3 regions of the Thalassobacillus sp. C254 genome follow, and region 1 is predicted to be linked to each of the others. Evidence: riboswitches for the same ligand, from Rfam matches in the RefSeq annotation. Region 1 holds a riboswitch; each other region holds the start of a gene.

The links. A riboswitch is a leader RNA that binds a small molecule or an ion and turns the genes downstream of it on or off. The one in region 1 is predicted to bind cobalamin.
Region 2: another riboswitch for cobalamin. It lies ahead of cobJ (precorrin-3B C(17)-methyltransferase); the one in region 1 lies ahead of JCM19033_RS13810 (ABC transporter substrate-binding protein).
Region 3: another riboswitch for cobalamin. It lies ahead of JCM19033_RS18215 (ABC transporter substrate-binding protein); the one in region 1 lies ahead of JCM19033_RS13810 (ABC transporter substrate-binding protein).

What each region holds. Positions count from the first base shown of each region.
Region 1 is NZ_BAXQ01000014.1:81,710-85,877, forward strand. It holds gene JCM19033_RS13800 (DUF2243 domain-containing protein) at 1-291, opposite strand, end outside; gene JCM19033_RS13805 (hypothetical protein) at 611-952, opposite strand; cobalamin riboswitch at 1,085-1,283, shown strand; gene JCM19033_RS13810 (ABC transporter substrate-binding protein) at 1,593-2,264, shown strand; gene JCM19033_RS25965 (ABC transporter substrate-binding protein) at 2,281-2,598, shown strand; gene JCM19033_RS13815 (iron ABC transporter permease) at 2,703-3,734, shown strand; gene JCM19033_RS27565 (ABC transporter ATP-binding protein) at 3,734-4,012, shown strand; gene JCM19033_RS27570 (ABC transporter ATP-binding protein) at 4,027-4,168, shown strand, end outside.
Region 2 is NZ_BAXQ01000023.1:11,313-15,480, reverse strand. It holds gene JCM19033_RS17270 (sirohydrochlorin chelatase) at 1-542, opposite strand, end outside; partial or broken gene cobJ (precorrin-3B C(17)-methyltransferase) at 556-2,107, opposite strand; cobalamin riboswitch at 2,475-2,667, opposite strand; gene JCM19033_RS17260 (DUF4190 domain-containing protein) at 2,832-3,128, shown strand; gene JCM19033_RS17255 (DUF3243 family protein) at 3,233-3,544, shown strand; gene thiE (thiamine phosphate synthase) at 3,641-4,168, opposite strand, start outside.
Region 3 is NZ_BAXQ01000026.1:10,162-14,329, reverse strand. It holds gene JCM19033_RS18225 (heme ABC transporter ATP-binding protein) at 1-428, opposite strand, end outside; partial or broken gene JCM19033_RS18220 (FecCD family ABC transporter permease) at 451-1,490, opposite strand; gene JCM19033_RS18215 (ABC transporter substrate-binding protein) at 1,471-2,484, opposite strand; cobalamin riboswitch at 2,716-2,911, opposite strand; gene JCM19033_RS18205 (bifunctional 2-polyprenyl-6-hydroxyphenol methylase/3-demethylubiquinol 3-O-methyltransferase UbiG) at 2,991-3,722, opposite strand; partial or broken gene JCM19033_RS18200 (ATP-binding protein) at 3,885-4,168, opposite strand, start outside.

The DNA of each region.
Region 1 (4,168 bases):
AGCTTCCGGGCCATATGTAAGACGATGAAGATGAAATATCCAATGTATGACGATAATATCAAACGTCGCAAAAAAGCCTGAGGCAATGAGGACACCATGGAAAAAAGAAGGCGGAAAGAAACGCCAGGAGATAAAATAAAAAAGCAATGTGACTGCTCCGGCAAAAGCCAAAACCCCCAGCCTTTCTCCCGTCGTTTGGGCAGGAAACCCAAAAGCTTGAGCCTGATATTGATGAAACAGCAAGTCTACAAAAAAAACACCAAAGAAGTAACTGATGAAGCGAGTCAACATGGTACCTCCTTTCTCTTGTTACTATTTACCTGTGCTTACATTTAATTTTCACATCCCCCTTAAATCTTTTCTTTATCTTTTCCGGCAATCCTTCATGCATTTCGATCACTTACCTGAATATGGATTGATCCTCTGGCAGGAACATGAAATAATGTTTTGAACAAAAGAAGAAATACTATTTGATAACCTGATAACAGGCTTTGTCCGGCAGTGAAATACAACGATGATAAATGTCTACGCGTGGTATATACTGGACGACATTTACAATCTTCATGACACCAAAAAGGCTGCCCCGTTAATGGGACAGCCGCAGAAGACACTAATCTATTTTTACTAACTCTACAGGTCCGTGGTCATCACAGTGGTCGCCATGTACATGGTGCAGACGTCCATTGACAAGAAAGTCATAGTGATCGCCATGAGGAACAACCTCGTGACCGCAGTCATCATTGTGAGTACATCCGCAGTTCATGGGGGCACATTCGTCAGGGTTACTTTCTGTTACTGAAATTTTACATTCGTCCCAGTGGCCGTTGTGCTCGCGATGAAGGTGACCGTCATGAACATAATCAATATGGTCACCATGTTTAATTTTAGTGTGCCCGCAAGACAAGCTGTGCTCGTGGGAATGTTTTTCATGAACAGAGTGATCGTGCGCCATTCCTATTACCTCCTTTTTATTATTATTTCACCTTTTTAAACTCATTATCCGAAACAGACGAACATAAAACTTTAGATTGGGATAAGAGAAGATGGACAAGGCAAGGAATCAATGATACGATTTACTAAAATTATACATGCAATGGAAATAGGTGCAAGGCAAATACTGCCTGCTTAATAGGGAAGTCCGGTGAAACTCCGGCACGGACCCGCCACTGTAAGGGGGCCAATGTAATGATTGGCTTTCTCGAGTAATCTCACTGGGTAACACCGGGAAGGGACGAGAGGATAACCCCCAAGTCAGGAGACCTGCCTATTTCAACATCACTGTTGACCTACGGGAATTAGGGAGGTGGTTAGATGCTGCACCAAAGTGTGCCTTCACTTGAATATACCCTTAATAGGCGTGACAAGCCTTCCAGATATATTTGATGAGAAGTAAGCGTTTCTAACCCGATCCCCGGGGTAGAACCGCTTATTTTTTTGGTAAAGGAGTGGTTGCAGTTAATGAAAAAAGTACACAAGTAACACGCTTTGGTATGAAGAGGAAAGAAATCTTTACAAAAAGAGGAAGTGTCCTTATAATTCAAAATATAAATCGTAATAATTACTATTTATGATTACTGAGGAGGAGAAATAAAATGAAGTGGAGCAAAACATATCCGTTGTCTTTTTTATTGACCGGAACTCTTATTATGGCAGCATGTGGAGCAGAGGGCGATACTGAAACCGGAGCTGCTGAAGCGGAGGCTGATTCTTTGTCCCAGGATGAAGCAGTGGTCATTGAGAACAATGGGGAAGAACTTACATTTGAAGAAGCACCCCAGCGTGCAGTGACATTAAACCAGCACGTAACAGAAGTTATGCTCGCTCTAGGGCTTGAAGACCATATGGCAGGGACTGCATATTTAGATGACGGCATACATCCTGAATACCAGGATGCCTATGAGAGTGTACCTGTTTTGGCAGATCAATACCCTTCCCAGGAGCCTTTTTTAAATGTTGAACCTGATTTTGCTTACGCAGGATGGGAAAGTGCTTTTACAGAGGACAATATAGGAACCTTTACTCAGCTCCTTGAGTACGGGATCACCCCTTATCTTCATGAGTCTTCTTCAATGATTGGCCCGACGCTTGATGATGTATATCAGGATATTACTAATATAGGCCAGATATTTAGAGTGGAAGAAAGAGCTGAGGAATTAATCTCTGCTATGGATCAGCGGATTGCTGACGTTCAATCGCAAATAGACCCGGATACAGATGATCCTTTAAGGTATTTGTATATGATAGCGGGGAACAAGAGCCAATGACTGGCAGTCAATTTTTATGACAAACTTAATTGAAATGGCAGGCGGGACTAACATATTCTCTGATGCTTTGGACCAAAACTGGGGGAACGTAAGCTGGGAAGCGGTGATTGAGGAGGACCCTGAATGGATCGTTATTGTTGATTACGGGGAAACAACAGCAGAGCAGAAAAAAGAATTTTTGTTATCATATGATGCCTTGGAAAGTGTGACAGCAATACAAGAAGAGAATTTTGTAGTCGTTCCCTTATCTGCTGCTGCTGAAGGAGTCAGAGCTCCTGAAGCGTTTGAGTTGATGGCAGAAGGATTTTACCCGGATATAGCTAACGAAAATTAGGGGACTTTCTTATGAGCGGTATAGCAAAAACTTATGAGACCACCCCTTTACCAGGGAAAGATAAAATGGAGGAGAAACAGCTAAAAAGGAATAAAGTTACCTACATGCTTTGGCTCAGCGGTCTTCTAGGATTACTGTTGATATCGATAACTGCAGGGGTAATGCTGGGACCAGTTGCTATTTCCCCTGAAGCAGTATGGGGAATCATTGTTTCGAAGGTTCCGTTTGTGAATGCATGGATCACATCCGAGTGGACTCCTGCTCATGATCACATCGTTTGGGATATCCGCTTGCCCAGAGTGCTTTTGGGCGCTGTTGTAGGAGCAGGACTCTCAATTGTAGGTGTGGCTATCCAGGCCCTTGTTCGAAACTCCCTGGCCGACCCTTTTATTCTCGGTGTGTCTTCAGGTGCTTCTGTTGGAGCTACCTTGGTGATTCTGTTTGGAGCTTTCAGTGTATTTGGCCAATATGCTCTTTCACTTGCTGCGTTTTTAGGAGCATTAGTTTCCATTGTTCTGGTTTTTTTGTTAGCGCAAGTAAATAAACGAATTTCTACTGCGAGGCTCCTTCTAGCCGGCATAGCCATTTCTATGATATTGAGTGCAGTGACGAGCTTCATTGTTATTTCTGCGCCTAGAGAAGAAGGAATTCGAAGCGCTCTTTACTGGTTGATGGGCAGTTTAGCCGGAGGAACCTGGGGGAACCTGTGGATTCCTTTAGCTTCTCTTGTTATTGTGTTTCTTTTTCTTTGGTTTCAATCACGTTCATTAAATCTTCTCCTTATGGGAGAGGAGACGGCAGCTACGTTAGGGATGAATATTGATCAATTCCGAAAGATCCTTTTAGTTATTACTGCTCTTCTTACTGGGGTTTTGGTAGCTGTCAGTGGAGCCATTGGCTTTGTAGGGTTAATGATTCCCCATATTGTGAGGCTGCTTATCGGCTCAGACCATAAAAGGGTGCTGCCGGTCAGTGCTTTGCTTGGAGCTGTATTTCTAATATGGGCTGATATTGGAGCAAGGCTGATTGCTGCACCGGAGGAAATGCCTATAGGTATTCTAACCGCCTTATGCGGAGGACCGTTTTTTATTTGGCTCTTGCGAAGAAGTACATACTCGTTTGGGAGTGAATCATAATGCATGTAAAAGTAGAAGATCTTTCAAAAGATTTATCAGGTGAAAAAATACTGCAAAATATTAATTTACATGTAGATACAAATGAATTTGTCGGGATTGTGGGACCTAACGGCAGCGGGAAATCTACGATGTTAAAAAGCATTTATCGGCACCTTAAGCCTGACTTTGGCGTTGTGGAAGTAAACGGTGAAAATATATATAATTGGACGGCTAAAAAAACGGCGAAACATATGGCCGTTGTCAGCAGGAGTCAAGTGTTCCGTTTGATTTTTCGGTAAAAGAAATGGTACTTATGGGCAGATCCCCTCACAAACGTTTTCTGGACAGAGATAACATAGAGGATGAAAAAATTGCAGAAAAAGCATTATCAGAAGTGGGGATGCTTTCGTTTTCCAGAAGAAGCTTCGCCTCGTTATCAGGTGGGGAAAAACAAA
Region 2 (4,168 bases), on a different contig from region 1:
TCCACGCCTTCCTCTACTGTGGGGGTTGTCACTCCAATAAAGGATACTTCTACCGCTGCCATCTCCAGCTTTTCTGAGAGAATTCTAGAAAGCTTGAACAGCTCACTATTTGCATCTACATCACTGCTTCCTCTCCCAACCAATAAGATAGAGGTATCTTTGTTATACAATGTTTCTTGTTCCACTCCAGCGTGAAGCTTTTCTTTTAACAGCTGAAACATTTCTTCGTGAATCCCAATCGGCCGCCCGTAATGAAACCGGACTAAAGGATAAAGCTTTCTTGCTTTATCAATCGCTTGGGGAATATGAATCTTAGAATGTCCCGCTGGAAAAAACATAATAGGTACTAGCGCAACCTCAGTCGCCCCTCTTTTTACACAAGTTTCAATGCCCGAAGCAAGCCCCGGAGAAGCAAATTCCAGAAAACAAGTCTCCACAATCGGAGCAGGCACCTTTTGTTTAAGATTATCTACAAACTGGATGATCCCTTCATTGCCCTCTTTCTTCTTGCTTCCGTGTCCGATAAACAGCACAGCTTTCATATTTTCTCCCTCCTTATTCACATGGATTATCTACGATAACCGGCACTGGCATCTCTTGATACTTAAACCCTTGGATCTCCTGCACTCTCTTAAAAAACTTATGGAACCTTTCATTAGGCAGTCCTTTTTCCTTGTACTCATCTACAACAGCTGTAATGAGGGGAATTAACTTGTCCACTTCCATCCCCTCAGCCACTGGCTGTGCTACATGCGCATTTCTGCCCGTCGTTTTGCTCCCAAAAATACATCAAAAGCTCCTCTTCTATAAATAATGCCAATATCATCAGTAATTGCGCCGTAGCATGCCATGCCGCACCCATTAAAGCCTATGTTCATAACTTTGGGAACAACCATACCGCCTAGAGCTTCTTGTAGTTCTTCAGCATATGGGATTGAATCACGCTTCTCACCGTCACAAAAATCACAGGCCTTTACGTGAATCACATTACCTACCGGAGAAACGAGCCAGCCCGCTTCTTTAAGCTCTTTCACAATTTCCTGTGCACGATCTGTTTCAAGGGATACTTTGAAGTAATGGCTCGGTGTATACTCTACCTCACCGTCTTCCCCGATTACTTCTGTCAGCTGAAGAAGCTGTTTTGAGCTTATTTTCTTGTTTGCTGTTCCCGGAGAAACCGCAAATTCAAAAATCTCTGTTTGCTTAAACGAGATAGAATCTTCTGATACTTGTTTGTTTTCTGAATAAGTGGTGCCCAGCTTGCTTAACGCTTCTTCTGCAAGACCTTTAACATTTATACTTTCGGCAGCTGTTACCGTCTCTTCTTTTCCCCCATGCATTGCCCATGGCTCTGCCTCACTTCTTAGTCTCTGGCAGGTTTTAACTTTTGTTTCTCCTCGCCCAGGGTATATTTACGCTGGTAGCCTCTTGGGGTAATCATTTTGCCGTCATAATAAAATGTAGAATTATTTCCGATTACTACTGTTGTAAGCATGCCAATCTCATGGTCAAGCATGTGCTCCAAATCAGTCATCACTATGTTCTGCCGCTCTCTATATGCGCTTTTCACAAGGCCGACAGGCGTTCCTTTATCTCTATACTTCATTAAAATCCTTTGTGTCTCTTCTATTTGTCTTGTTCTCTTGCCGCTTTTTGGGTTATAAAGTGCAATGACAAAATCAGCCTGGGCGGCCGCTTCCACTCGCTTTACTATTAAATCCCAAGGGGTTAGGTGGTCACTCAAGCTGATCGTACAGGCATCATGCATTACCGGCGCCCCTAAAAGCGAGGCACAAGAATTGATTGCAGATACCCCAGGAATGATTTCTACTTCTACGCCTTCGTCCTCTTTCCATCCCTTTTCAATTAACACTTCATAAACTAATCCCGCCATGCCGTATAGACCAGCATCTCCGCTGGAAATGACAGCCACTGTTTTTCCTTGCTCAGCCTGCTTGACTGCTTCCTGTGCTCTGCTTACTTCTTCAGTCATTCCCGTCCTTACTATGTCCTGATCGGTAAGCAATGGTTTAATTAAATCTATATATGTTTTATAGCCAATAATAGAATCTGACTCAAGAATTGCTTCTTTTGCACGATATGTCATTTGTTCTTCACTTCCTGGGCCGAAACCTACGACAAGAAGTTTTCCTTTTTCATTTGTCACACTATCACTCCTTATATAGAATAAAGACGAACGCACTGCAAAAGGCTCTATTCCATTTGGTCTCTTTCAGACTGCTTATAAAAGCTGCACGCATCCCCCAGCCAGGATATATCGTACAAGCACTCCTTGAACAGAGAATTCACTAAAAGATTTACCACTCACCTACGCATACACAACTAAACAGCAAAAAAGCGCCCCTAACCTGCATGTGGAGGTTAGAGGCGCTCTTCCGGCATAATATAAACGGCTTTTTAACAGCCCATAATTAATCGGAAACCTGCTCTAACACCCCCCATGACCCGTAGGTTACTGGTGTTGTTGAAAAGGCAGGTCTCCTGGCTCTTGGTTTCCATCTGTTTCTTCCTTCCCATCGATTTGTACCGACAGTGGCAGCAAAACAGACAACCCAATTACAGTGGCGGGACCGCGCCGGCTTCACACCGGTCTTCCCTTTTAAGAAAACTGTTAGAACAGCTTTCACCTTTTCCCCTAATATTCTTCTCCTTTAAAGCTATCTGATCCTCCACTCTCTGTCAATCTCTTTTTGGCTTTCTATCTGCTAAGGAATTTATCCTTTTCCACTCTATTTTTGTTTGTGAGATTAAAAAAGAAAAATTCAGGAATAGAGTAGGAGAACGAATTAAGAGAAAGGGAGGTCACTAATTTGGCACATCAACAAGAAACCGGTATTTCATCAGAAACACCTTTAAAAACAAATGGAAAGTCAATTACAGCCCTGGTCCTTGGTGTAGTGGGACTCGTATCTTCTATTCTGATTCCGTTAGCCGGCTTTGCTCTAGGGTTGGTTGGCCTTATTCTTGGAATTTTATCAATAAGGGAGATCAAAAGAAGAGGAGAGTCCGGAAAGGGACTCGCAATTGGCGGTATCGCCTGCAGTGTAGCAGCTCTCGTTCTTACAGTGATACTCATGGCGCTCGCTGCAGCTATGCTGACGCTATAGTCCTCCTTGCTGACACGGTAATTAGTAGTATTTGTGATATAAACGTTTAGATTGCCCAAGGATGGGAATTAGAGGATCATAATTACTTTAAGGAGGAATATAAGATGGCAGATCCAAAGAAACAAGCCGAAGAAAAACTTGACAACATGTCCGAAAACAAAAAGGAAGACATTTTAGAAAGCTTTAGTGAGTTCCAGCAATACCTTAAAGGAAAAGTAGAAAAAGGTGAATCTCTAGGCCTCAGTGAAGAGCAAATGGCAAAAGGCGCTGAGCGTGTAGCAGAATACCTCAAAAACCATGAATCACCTAAAAATACAGAAGAAAAGCTATTACAAGAGATGTGGCAGGTAGCTGAGGATGACGAAAAGCATAAAATGGCTCACGTCCTGGTAAAACTAGCGAAGAAAGCTGGTTAATGGCAAAGTCACAGCTATAAAAAACAAGCAGTTCTCTGGAGGTACCAGAATACTGCTTGTTTTTACATATATTATCCCTTTATCTACAGGTAATTTTCAATTTCTTTTTCTCAAATTTCTTGCACTTTCAAAGGGGCTTGGTGCAGAAGCAATCGCTGAAATTATTGATATGCCGTCGCTTCCTGATTTCATCACTTCGTCGATATTATCTTCATAAATTCCACCAATCCCAACAATCGGTGTCTTGATCCCCATTTTACGAAACAGAGTGATCACTTGAGGACCCGTTTCTTCAGCAGCATCGTCTTTAGAACCTGTCGCATATATAGGCCCTAAACCAAGGTAATCAGCCCCGTGCTCTGCGGCTTCCAGGCCTTCGTCAATCGTATATGCAGAAACCCCCAGAATTTTATCACCCATCATTTTTCTTGCTTCTTTTGCTCCAATATCTTCTTGTCCAATATGAAGACCGTCTGCATTAAGTTGCACCGCTAAATCAATATCATCATTAACTATAAAAGGAATTCCATTCTGCCGGCAGATCTCTTGCAATTTACGTGCCAGCTCTTCCTTTTCAGCACCTGCTTTTGAACCTTCTCCTTTTTCACGGTATTGAAAAAGAGT
Region 3 (4,168 bases), on a different contig from region 1:
CCGCCGCTTAACTGGCTAACCGACTTCTCCGCAAAGTGAAGGACATTCGTTTCCTGCATTGCCTGGTGGATGACTTCTTCATCAGCTGATGTGGTTAAACCAAGCCACCCCTTTTGATAAGGATATCTCCCAAGCTCCACAACCTGTCTGACACTATAGGAGAAGGCAGTTTCTGCATGCTGGGGGAGTACCGCCATTTTTTTTGCCAGTTCTTTCGAGGAGTAATCCATAATATCCTTGTCACCGAGAAGAACTCTTCCTGAAGAGGAAGGAAGGGCGGCATGAAGGATTTTTAATAACGTGGACTTTCCGCTTCCATTTGGACCTAGTATTCCAAAGATTTCCCCTTTGTTAATGTTAAGGTTAATGTCCTTTACGACATCTTCTTTATTTGTATAACCACCGGAGATATGTTCAATCGTCAGCACGTTTCTGCACCTCCTTTTCTGCTTAAAGCTTTTTGCGTTCTCTCAGGAGAAGCAATCCAAAAACAGGAGCACCAATGATTGCTGTTAATACACCAATAGGGAGTTCCGTCGGGGCAATCAGAGTCCTTGCTGCCATGTCTGTTAATACGAGAAATCCCCCTCCTATCAGTAGCGATAACGGTAAATGATGACGGTGGTCAGCTCCAAACAACAGACGGACCAGGTGAGGTATAACCAGCCCGACAAATCCAATCGTTCCTGAGACCGCTACTGCTGACCCTGTTAACAAGGATGCTCCAAGTAGGATGGAAATCTTTCTTGCTTCTGTATTTACTCCTAACGTTTTAGCTGTCTCTTCACCAAAAACCATTGCATTCAGTTCTCTGCTGTTTGCAAACAAAATAACAGCTCCTGTTATAAAGAAAGGAAGCATAAGGAGGACATGACTCCACCCTCTCATTGATACACTCCCCATCAGCCAGGTAATGATCTGGCGAAGTTCCTCACCTGTTAATGCAATCAAAAGAGACATCAACGATCCTAGAAAGGAACTGAATATAATTCCGGCTAAAATAATAGTTTCTGTAGCTAAATTCTTTTGCACAATCCTGGCAAAAAACAGGACTAGAAAAAGAGTCAAAAATCCGGATACCACACTGACAAAAGGAAGAGTAAAAGCTCCGATCAGCGGGAGAGAAAGCCCAAGAAAAAGAACAATCACGGCACCAAGAGCAGCCCCGGATGATACACCCAGTGTGAATGGATCTGCCAGGGATTTTTTAAAAATCCCTGAAAAGCAGATCCTGCCATGGCTAGAGACGCCCCTACCAAAAGGGCAAGAGTTACGCGAGGAAGACGGATATCCAAAATAATGTTTCGCGTAACGGAATCGATGTCAGCGCCTAGTGGTATCCCGGCACCTTCCTGAAGAAGAACTATCACTGTCGTTGAAAAAGGAATTCCAATACTGCCAATTGAAATACCAATAATAAGGGCTGCAAAAAGGAAGAGAACACTCCCTCCATAAGCAGCCCACTTTTTTTTATTCGTTGTTAAAGACATCAGGATAAACCAGCTCAGCAATTGCTTCAGCACCGTCTACTAAACGAGGTCCTGGTCTTGTAACTTTATCTGCATGTACATCGTAAATTCTTTCATTTTCTACAGCTGGAATGTCACTCCAGCCTGATCGTGAAAGAATTTCTTCTTCAGGATCTTCCACATAAAAACCATAGGTTGTAATGATCACATCGGGATTTAAGGCGATAACATCCTCTTCACTGTACTGAACCCACCCCTCTTCATTTTGGGCAGCATTTTCAGCATTGATCATTTCCAGAATCTCATGTAAAAAGGTGTTTGTACCAGTAGTATAAATTTCTGGAGCCGGCCCCACCTCAAGCCAGACTGTTTGTCTTTCATCCTCGGATATTTCCTGGGCTTGTTCCTGGAGCTCGTTAACACCTTCCTGCATCTCAGCTACAAGCGTTTCAGCCTCCTCATACGTCCCTGTGGCCGCACCGATCATTTCAATTGAATCGTAAGCATCATCAAAGCCAGAAGCTTCATTTACAAATAAAACGGTTATATCTGCCTCCTGCAATTGATTGAAACCTTCCTCACTGAAGTGAGCGGATGACTCATGAGCCAGAACAAGATCAGGCTCTAATGACAAAATGGTTTCCACATCGAATTCCATCCCGCCTACACTCTGAATATCATTCACTTCTTCCGGGTATGTATCGTTGTCAGTAACTCCCACAATGCGATCTCCGGCTCCTAATGCAAAAGCAGTCTCTGTATTGCTCGGAATCAAGCTGACAATTCTTTGAGGCTCTTCCTCAATTGTAACCTCTTCACCAACAGCATCTTCAATCGTCACTGGAAAATCGGCTTCTGCACCGTCTTCTCCGTTGGCATCAGTGTCTTCTTGCGGCTCCTCAGCTGCCTCTTCTTCCATAGATTCTTCAGTCGTATCCTCGGCAGCTTCTTCTCCTGTATCCTCTGTCTCTCCGCATGCTGCTAAACTCATTACTAAAAGTACTGACGTACCCATTACCCATTGTTTTCTCACTCTTTGTCTCTCCTTTTAGTTTCCGTTCTTTCTCTATAATGGTGAAAGGACTCGATACGGCAGCTTTTCCTGTTCTTTGGTCAATAACATCCTATAGATGCAAAAAAAGCTCCCCTTTTTCAAAAAGGAGAGCATACATGTGTATGACCTAAGTCACTGTAAGACAGCCGTAAGGCAGTTACCACGTCTGCTTCCACCTTTTCCTCGAAGGCCTGGCATATATTCATCTAAGGCAGGTCTCCTGACTTCCGCGTTCTGGATCAGCCTGCCTTCCCAACCTGCTTCTAGCAGACAGTGGCTTGATAGGCGTTCCACGCGTATACAGTGGCGGGACCGTGCCGGATTTTCACCGGGCTTCCCTTTTAACATTTCCCTTGATAGGAAATTGACCATAGATGTGAACGGTATTTTGTTTTCTCCATATTCAAAGTATACAGGATATTTTTTGTTTGAAAAGATGCTTTTTCAGCAAATTTTTCATTTTCCCTTTATTTCTCCTTATGGCAAATAAAAATTTGTCGAGGAGATGTGGCGGTTTGGTAAGGTGAAGCATCATAATCCCCAAAGTGAGATTGAATAGTGAAGCCGCTGCTTTCAAGCATACGTTTAAGCTCATCTGAAGAATAAAGCTTCACTCGTTCAAGGTATTCTCTTTTTGACTCATTATCGTGAATTGTAATCGTTTTCGTAACAAACCCCTTGTCAATTTTCCGCTGCTGCCTGATGTGCAGACCGTCCTTATTTGATTCATCCTCTGCTACAAGGTTTTTCGTAACATACTGTGGATTTAAATAGTCAAATAAAAACCAGCCCCCAGGCTTTAATGCTTGATAGGCATTTTTAAAAACAAGCTCATTTTCTTCATCATCCGGAAAATAACCAAAACTTGTAAATAAATTAAATACAGCATCATATTCATTGCTAAATTGAATATTTCTTACATCCGCGCGCATGTATTTAATAGGAAGGTCACTGGTCAAGTCAATTGCTTTTTTCAATAATACAGCTGAGAGATCAACCCCGGTGACGTCAAAATCCCTACGGGCAAGCCAGCGGCAGTGCCGTCCATGACCACAGCACAGATCCAGCACTGTCATCTTTTTTTGAAGAGGAATATAGGACATTAATGCTTCAAGCTCCCGAGCTGCTTTTTGTTCATCCCTGTGATCATAAATTCTCAGGTAGTCTTCCTGAAAACTTTCTTCGTACCATTCTGTCAAAGTGCCCACTCCTTTCTCTGAACTTTTGTGTAGAGCTTGTAAGTGTTCATAGGACAAAGACTGAGAGGGCTTTCAGGCTGTGCTGCCCTCTCCCTTCTTTATTTGCGTGTCAAACTAATTCTCTTTTCAACAGCACTACGAAGACAAATAACTCCGGGGTTTTTAAATGTCTTCTCTTGGTATATGAAAGGTAAAAGTCGTGCCCTCCTCCACTTTACTGTGAGCAGAAATCTGGCCGTTGTGTCCCTCCACAATATTCTTTGCGATAGCAAGGCCAAGGCCCGTTCCTGAGCGGCCCCGGGTTCTGGCTTTATCCGCCTTATAAAAACGTTCGAACACAAAGGGCAGGTCTTCTTCTGGTATACCTGATCCAGTGTCCTCCACATCCACAGTAACTCCGGATCCGTCTGTTTCCACACGAAGTGTCACGGTTCCGCCAGCCTCCG